4 regions of the Xenorhabdus ishibashii genome follow, and region 4 is predicted to be linked to each of the others. Evidence: predicted binding sites of a transcription regulator. Region 4 holds the regulator's gene; each other region holds the start of a gene.
The links. The regulator PurR, encoded in region 4, represses purine synthesis genes. The targets are predictions, from matches to a motif close to CANGCAAACGTTTGCNTG.

Region 1 (2,213 bases), on a different contig from region 4:
AAAATTCTTCATCGCCGCCCTTCGCCAGAATCAAGCCACCACGCGGGCCAGCCAGCGTTTTATGCGTGGTTGTTGTCACAACATGCGCATGAGGAACAGGGTTTGGATAAACACCCGCTGCTACCAGACCTGCCACGTGAGCCATATCAACGAATAGATAAGCACCGATTTCATCGGCAATCTCACGCATCTTCGCCCAGTCCACAACACCGGAATAAGCAGAGAAGCCACCGATGATCATTTTTGGCTTATGTTTTTGTGCCTGGGTACGAATATCGTCGTAATCGATTTTACCTTTTTCATCAATACCATAGGGTACGATGTTATAAAGTTTACCAGAGAAGTTAACAGGAGAGCCGTGAGTCAGGTGACCACCGTGCGCCAGATTCATCCCTAAAACCGTATCGCCAGGTTTTAGCAGTGTCATATACACCGCAGCGTTTGCCTGAGAACCAGAATGTGGCTGGACATTAGCATAATCTGCACCAAACAGCGCTTTTGCGCGGTCAATTGCGAGTTGTTCAACGACATCAACATACTCACAACCACCATAGTAACGTTTACCCGGATAACCTTCCGCGTATTTGTTAGTAAGCTGAGAGCCTTGTGCCTGCATTACTCTTGGGCTGGTGTAGTTTTCAGAAGCAATCAATTCAATGTGTTCTTCTTGACGACAAACCTCCTGTTCCATCGCTTGCCACAGTTCGGGATCGTAATTCGCAATATTCATTTCACGTTTTAACATTTGGTTCTCCTGACTCAGCTACATCTCTAAAAAAATACCCCTGAGGGCCAGAATGGCACACAGTGTAAACTCTTTTTATCGAATGAGATAGTCTTGACAAAATAAATTACGCAAACGTTTGCATTATACCTTGGTAGCCCATTAGAAGCTAAATAACCTGCTGTTTCCTGAATGATTACGGATTTATTGCTGATATTTGTGATCCTGGTCGCGATTCACTTTAATTAAAATTCTACTTTTTTGATTTAAGGAAAAATAATTATCTTTTCTCATTCTGGTATATTCCCAAACCCTATAAGTTGCATTTAAAATACAACTTATAAATTTCAGCATTATGTGAAAAAAATTCAGGAGATCCTCATGCTAGATAGTCAGGTTATCGCAACCATAAAATCGACCATTCCGTTAATTGTTTCTACAGGCCCTAAGCTAACTGCACATTTTTACGAACGTATGTTCAAGCATCATCCTGAATTAAAAGATATTTTCAATATGAGTCACCAGATCAACGGTGATCAACGTGAAGCACTTTTCAACGCCCTTTGTGCTTATGCTGGCAATATCGATAATCTGTCAGCACTCTTACCTGCCGTAGAAAAAATCGCTCATAAACACACCAGCCTCAACATTAAACCTGAGCATTATCAAATTGTCGGTACACATCTTCTGGCAACAATTGATGAAATGTTTCATCCTGGTGAGGAAGTTCTCAACGCTTGGGGAAAAGCCTACAACGTGTTGGCTAATGTCTTTATCAATCGGGAAGAGGAAATTTATCAAACTGGTGGATCTTTGGAGGGCGGTTGGCGTGATCTACGCCCGTTCCGTGTTAGCCGGAAGCAGTCACAAAGTGATGTCATCACCAGCTTTGAGTTTGTGCCTGTTGATGGTGGCAAGGTCATGGATTATAAGCCAGGGCAGTATTTGGCGGTCTATATAGAAGATCCGGCATTTGAAAATCGTGAAATCCGCCAATATTCTCTGACTGCCGCACCAAACGGAAGTAGTTACCAGATTGCCATTAAACGTGAACTTCAGGGCAAGGTTTCAAACCACATGCACGATAAGGTACAGGAAGGAGATATTCTGATGCTGGCAGCACCACACGGTGATTTCTTCCTCGATGTGCAATCTGATACGCCAGTCACTCTGGTTTCTGCCGGAGTTGGTTTGACACCGATGATGAGTATGCTGCAACACCTGCATAACCATAATCACGCTGGCTCAGTAAATTGGTTCCATGCCGCAGAGCATGGCGGCCATCATGCTTTTGCCAATGAAGTGAATGAAATTTCCCAATCCATGCCGAATTTGCAGGCACAAGTTTGGTATCGTGAACCAAGGGATGAAGATCAGAAAGGCATACATTACCAATATACCGGACTTATGGATTTATCTCTCGTGAAGGAGGCAGTAGTGGTAGAAGGGATGCAATTCTATTTCTGTGGGCCAGTGGCTTTCATGCAAA
Region 2 (2,213 bases), on a different contig from region 4:
AAGGATGCTGACTTCACGCTTAGTCGTTGGTGCAGACGGTGCCCACTCTTGGCTGCGTCAACATGCAGATATTCCGCTGACTTTCTGGGATTATGAACACCACGCTTTGGTAGCGACAATTCGTACTGAGGAATCTCATGAAGGTGTCGCGCGTCAGGTTTTCCACGGTGATGGCATACTGGCTTTCCTGCCCCTGCCTGATCCTCACTTATGTTCAATTGTGTGGTCACTACCGGCTGAGTCTGCGCAACAGCGCAAATCTATGGAACCCGTGTTGTTCAATCGGCAACTAAGCGCGACATTTGATATGCGTCTTGGTCAATGTGAACTGATCAGTGATCGACAAACCATTCCATTGACCGGACGATATGCTCGCAATTTTGCCGCTCATCGATTGGCACTCTTGGGCGATGCAGCACACACTATCCACCCACTGGCTGGTCAGGGGGTTAATCTTGGATTTATGGATGTGGCAGAACTGATAGGTGAATTGAGCCGCTTAAACCTGCAAGGGAAAGACATCGGCCAGTATCTCTATTTAGGGCGTTATGAGCGTCGTCGTAAACACAGTGCTGCGGTCATGCTTGCAGGTATGCAGGGTTTTCGTCAGCTATTTGATGGCAACAACCCAGCTAAAAAATTGTTGCGCGGTATTGGGTTAACCTTGGCTGATCACTTACCAGCAATGAAGCCGCAATTGCTTCGTCACGCAATGGGTCTCAATGACCTTCCTGATTGGCTGATCTCTCAAACCTCTTCGGTTGAAAAAATCTAATTCAGCGCGTGAATTATAATTAGTTTTTCTCATGTTAGGCTAAAGTGTGTTAAGTCGATTTACTTCATACTTTAGCCTTTTTTTAATCAAAAAAGATTGTTTTTTGCCATTTGTTAAAAACTTTGAGTGTTTTTGTGCAAAAAATTAGACAAAAATTCTGCATGACAATAAGTGTCTTTTTGGATTTCTACTGCAACCTAGCCAATTTATTTTATGGTTCATTTCCTGTTTCAGTGATAACTTCTTATCCCAAGGTATCGTTTGCGTGATTAACCGCTTCTTTGCTTCATGATCCAACACCTGCCGGTTAATGCGCCGTATGTCTTTTCAGGTCACGAATGTTTTCATGTCAAGAATGTAAAGAGGGAAATAATGTCAAAACACACCCCACTATATGATCAACATCTGGCATGCGGAGCACGCATGGTAGATTTTCATGGCTGGATGATGCCCCTGCACTATGGTTCACAAATTGACGAACATCATACAGTGCGTACTGATGCCGGTATGTTCGACGTTTCCCACATGACAATTGTGGATCTACACGGCACAGGTTGTCGTGATTTTCTCCGTTATCTTCTGGCTAATGACATTGCCAAACTAACCGAGCAGGGCAAGGCACTGTATACCGCAATGTTAAATGCTTCCGCTGGCGTTATTGATGACCTGATTGTTTATTTCTTCACTGATAACTTTTACCGCATGGTTGTGAATTCAGCGACCCGCGAGAAAGACTTGGCATGGATTAACCAACATGCTGAGAAATATGACGTTGAGATTACTGTGCGTGATGATTTGGCTCTGATTGCTGTTCAGGGGCCAAACGCGCAAGTCAAAGTTCAATCATTGCTAAGTGATGAGCAGAAACAGGCGATAACTGGCATTAAACCTTTCTTTGGCGTCCAGTCGGGAAATCTATTTATTGCAACGACGGGCTATACCGGTGAAGCAGGTTATGAAATTGCACTACCTAAAGAACACGCAGCAGATTTCTGGCAGCAGTTGTTGTCTGTAGGGGTAAAGCCTGCTGGGTTGGGGGCGCGTGACACATTGCGTCTTGAAGCGGGCATGAACCTTTATGGTCAAGAAATGGATGAAACTATTTCACCACTGGCTGCCAACATGGGCTGGACAATTGCCTGGAAACCGGAAGATCGTCAGTTCATTGGTCGTGAAGCATTGGAAAGACAGCGCGAAACGGATCCTGAGCAATTAGTTGGACTGGTCATGCGTGAAAAAGGGGTATTGCGTGGTGGTTTAACTGTCAGTTTCACTGATGGTTCCGGCGAAATACGTTCTGGAGTCATTACCAGTGGAACATTCTCCCCAACCTTAGGATTTAGTATAGCCCTTGCACGTGTACCGCAGGGTATTGGTGAACAGGCGGTTGCCCAGATCCGTAATCGTGAAATTCCTGTTCAGGTTGTTAAACCTGGCT
Region 3 (2,213 bases), on a different contig from region 4:
AAATTCTTGCCCATGATACGGTAAGTGACGAAAATAGCATATAAAGCCATAACCACTGCCTGCACGGCAAGGATAATCAGCATTGGCAGCGCAAGGGAAGCCAATTGCCACAGTTTCAGACTCATCAAGGCCATTGCCAGGAACAACGATAAACTCACGTTACCCAAGACCGAAACCGCCCTGTCAAAGACCCGATAAAAACCAAGCAGAGATAAGCCGTTACTAAGAATGACACCAACAAACAGGACACATACAAACGTCGGCAATTCAAAGGCCGTGCCTTGTAGCAATTTCTCAATAAACTTACCCGCCAATAAGCAAATGGAAACCATAGCAATAGTTTCCACCATCACTAATGGCGTAATAAGCCGACCAGTATAAGGTTTCTCAAATGCCGTCGGCAGCTCGGTATCCTCAGCCCCCAATCCTGGGGTTTGGGTATTTTTCGCCAACATGCGGGCGACCGGACCACCAATCAGGCCACCTAAAACCAGACCGAATGTTGCACATGCCATTGCCACTTCCGTTGCATTTTCAAAGCCATAGCGCTCAGTGAATACCTTACCCCAAGCACCGCCTGTTCCATGACCACCAGATAGTGTAATCGAGCCTGCCAGCAATCCCATTAATGGATCAAGGCCAAGCATTTTCGCCAATGCGATACCTACGGTGTTCTGTACAAATAACAGGCCAACAACCACGAAGACAAAAATGACCAAAGATTTTCCGCCGGCTTTCAGGCTGGCAAGATTAGCGTTCAAGCCGATTGTGGCAAAGAACATCAACATGAGAGGCTCTTGGAGAGATAAATCAAAACTGACTTCCCAACCTATAGATTGTTTAACTGCCAGCAGAACTAACGCAACCAATAATCCACCCGCGACAGGTTCAGGAATAGTATATTTTTCAAGGAATGGGACTGATTGTACGAGTTTTCTTCCTAGTAGCAAAACAAGTGTGGCAGCAACGAGCGTGCCATAAATATCTAGATGATACATTTATGTACCTCATCCATTGTTAGTGTTATGTAAAATTAATACGACGTTATAATCATCCTATAAAAACGCCAAGAGCAGGTAAGGGTTGGATTAGAAAGAAAATTACTCATAAACACAAGTTAAAACATTTAAAAATGTGACGAATTTAAGCTGCATTTGATAATGAAAACTTTACGCAAACGATTGCTTTACTGTTGAGAATCATTAAAATGCGCTTTTTGTCTATCTGGAATTTCACAACATGGTCAATTTACCCCGTGAATCCAATTCATCAGAAGTTCCCAATAACTCAAACAATGAACTTATCTATCGTCTGGAAGATAAGCCACCGTTCCCACATGCTCTATTTGCTGCCTGCCAACATTTACTGGCTATGTTTGTGGCTGTTATTACGCCAGCAATGCTGATTTGCCAGGCTCTGGGGCTTCCAGAGCAGGATACCCAACGCATTATCAGTATGTCCCTGTTTGCCTCAGGTGTGGCATCACTTATTCAAATTCGCTCTTGGGGACCTGTTGGTTCTGGGTTGCTTTCAATTCAGGGCACCAGTTTTAATTTCGTTGCCCCGCTGATTATGGGTGGCCTGGCGTTGAAAAATGGCGGTGTAGATATTCCCACTATGATGGCTACTCTGTTCGGGACACTGATGCTCGCCTCCATGACGGAAGTGCTGCTTTCGCGAGTGTTGCATTTAGCAAGACGGATCATTACACCTCTGGTATCCGGTATCGTGGTGATGATTATTGGTCTGTCATTAATTCAAGTAGGATTAACCTCGATTGGAGGCGGTTATGCTGCAATTCAAAATGGCACATTTGGCGCACATGAAAACTTGCTGCTTGCAGGAACGGTTCTTGCCGTCATCGTGTTACTGAATCGCCAAAATAACCCTTATTTACGTGTTGCTTCTCTGGTCATTGCTATGGCAATGGGTTATCTGCTGGCCTGGTATATGGATATGTTGCCCGTATCAACACCAAAAGAAGATGCACCAATCATCATTATCCCAGCTCCACTCTATTATGGTTTGTCTTTTGACTGGAATCTGTTGATCCCACTGATTTTGATTTTTATGGTGACATCACTGGAAACGATTGGCGATATCACTGCTACCTCAGATGTCTCCGAGCAACCTGTCAGCGGGCCACTTTACATGAAGCGTGTTAAGGGCGGTGTACTGGCAAATGGCCTCAATTCTATGGTATCAGCCGTGTT
Region 4 (2,213 bases):
GCTTACCTAAGCGTGATACATGGGCTTTGAATAATCAACGGAGATTGATTGTTCCTGATTGGGATGTTGGATTAAGTTGTTTGATGGATGGATTGTGTGTAGGCATGGTGCCCAAACACCGTGCGCTACCGCTGATCCGTAAAGGTAAGCTGATTACACTTGAACTTGAACAGCCCTTGCCTGACAGCCCATGTTGTTTGACATGGTCGCAAAAAAGCCACTCACCGGCATTAAGCTGGTTACTTGATTATCTGGGGGATAGCGAAACGCTTAATGCCGAATGGCTGCAAGAAAATTAACCGTCAGCGGCGATAATCGATAAAAGGTCCATCTGCAACAGAGCGCCGTTCAACAAGGCGTGGATGGACTTCGATAGTTTGTGCATCCTCACGTTTATTGATGATCCGATCCAGTAACATTGAAAAAGCCATTTGTCCTAAACGCTCTTTGGGCTGGTGGATGGTTGTCAATGCGGGTGTAAAATAGCGGGCATTGCGGATATTATCATAACCGATAATTGAAATATCTTGTGGAACGCGCAACCCCAACTCATCGGCTGCACAGATCGCCCCCATAGCCATGACATCTCCACCACAAAAAACAGCGGTTGGACGATGTTTTTGATTCAGGATTTTGTACATGGCCTGATAACCAGATTCAGGTTCAAAATCACCTTGTACAATCCACTCATCACGAATGGCGATATTGGCTTCTTTTAGTGCCTTGAGAAAACCTTGGTGGCGTCCTCCCCCAGTATTTCTTGCCAATGGCCCAGGAATAGAGGCAATATCACGATGACCGCGTTCAATGAGATAACGGCCAGCCAGATAACCACCATGAAAGGCATTATCAATAATCGCATCGGTAAAATCACCTCTGGATTCTCCCCAATCCATGACCACCATAGGAATATTGCGATAGCCTTCCAACATACTCAAAAGTTGCTCAGGGTATTCTGAACACATGACCAGCAAACCATCTACTCGTTTTTGTGCCAGCATCGCGAGATAAGCTTTTTGTTTATCAAGGTTGTTATGAGAATTACATAAAATCAGTGTGTAACCTTTGCTATAGCAGCTATTTTCAACCGATTCTATGATCTCAGCAAAGTAGGGTGCTTCACTTGATGTTGCCAGCAATCCAATGGATTTGGTGTGGTTAACTTTTAAGCTGCGAGCAACGGCACTGGGGGAATAATTCAATTCTTTAATAGCAGCCCAAACTGCGGCCTTTGTATCTTCGGCGACGAAACGGGTTTTATTGATAACATGGGATACGGTTGTGGTCGAAACACCAGCGCGTTTAGCCACATCTTTAATCGTTGCCATGAAAAAAGGACTCCTGACCTTCTGGTCTAATTTATATACCCTTTATCTTTCTAGTCGGGTATAGCTATTTGTTAATCGTTTGCCAATATATTTATATACGGGATGATGGTTGGCAATAATTTAGCGGTAAACTTTGAATTTTGTCTGATCTAACTCAAAAGTGAAAGTAATAATCGATGCTATAAAGAGTATGAATTAGATATTGCGGTATGATTTTTCGATAATACGACAAATAACCGCCTAAAATTTATGGTGTTGAGGTGTCTTAATTTTCACATTGAGGATGTTCTATGGATACAGATCTGAAATTGGGATTATTGGCCGCCAGTAGTGCATTAATCATGATTGTTTTTCTGGGAAGCCTTTGCCTGATCTAACCAAGATCTAAAAGAAGAATTTGTAGCTCCACTTACTTTAAGGGTAGGTTTTCCAACATGCAAAATTGTGCGAATGAAGGAAAACCCGCCCTTATTATTTCAAACCAGTATAAGAAGTAATCTTATTAAGCCAGGTTTTCTTCAACAAATTTCCAGTTGACCAGAGCCCAGAAGTGCTCCAAATATTGAGGGCGTGCATTGCGATAATCGATGTAATATGCGTGCTCCCAGACATCAACGGTCAGTACTGGTTTATCTTCGCCAGTCACTGGGGTTGCTGCATTAGAGGTGTTAACGATAGCCAGAGTGCCATCAGCTTTCTTAACTAACCAAGTCCAACCAGAACCAAAGTTTTTCAGGGCTGCGTCAGTAAACTGCTGTTTGAATTCAGCAAAAGAGCCGAAAGCATTGTTGATGGCATCTGCTACTTTTCCGGTTGGTTCACCACCACCATTTGGTGACAGGCTATGCCAATAGAAAGTATGGTTCCAAATTTGTGCTGCGTTAT

Region 1: glyA (serine hydroxymethyltransferase) is a predicted target of PurR. The motif match lies at 853-870, and genes of this name have one in related genera.
Region 2: gcvT (glycine cleavage system aminomethyltransferase GcvT) is a predicted target of PurR. The motif match lies at 1,026-1,043, and genes of this name have one in related genera.
Region 3: Xish_RS08855 (nucleobase:cation symporter-2 family protein) is a predicted target of PurR. The motif match lies at 1,171-1,188, and genes of this name have one in related genera.

What each region holds. Positions count from the first base shown of each region.
Region 1 is NZ_NJAK01000001.1:2,581,938-2,584,150, reverse strand. Features, by position in the region: gene glyA (serine hydroxymethyltransferase) at 1-745, opposite strand, end outside; gene hmpA (NO-inducible flavohemoprotein) at 1,091-2,213, shown strand, end outside.
Region 2 is NZ_NJAK01000001.1:789,201-791,413, forward strand. Features, by position in the region: gene ubiI (FAD-dependent 2-octaprenylphenol hydroxylase) at 1-775, shown strand, start outside; gene gcvT (glycine cleavage system aminomethyltransferase GcvT) at 1,148-2,213, shown strand, end outside.
Region 3 is NZ_NJAK01000001.1:1,860,946-1,863,158, reverse strand. Features, by position in the region: gene gltS (sodium/glutamate symporter) at 1-998, opposite strand, end outside; gene Xish_RS08855 (nucleobase:cation symporter-2 family protein) at 1,240-2,213, shown strand, end outside.
Region 4 is NZ_NJAK01000002.1:431,920-434,132, reverse strand. Features, by position in the region: gene punR (DNA-binding transcriptional activator PunR) at 1-299, shown strand, start outside; gene purR (HTH-type transcriptional repressor PurR) at 303-1,328, opposite strand; gene sodB (superoxide dismutase [Fe]) at 1,831-2,213, opposite strand, start outside.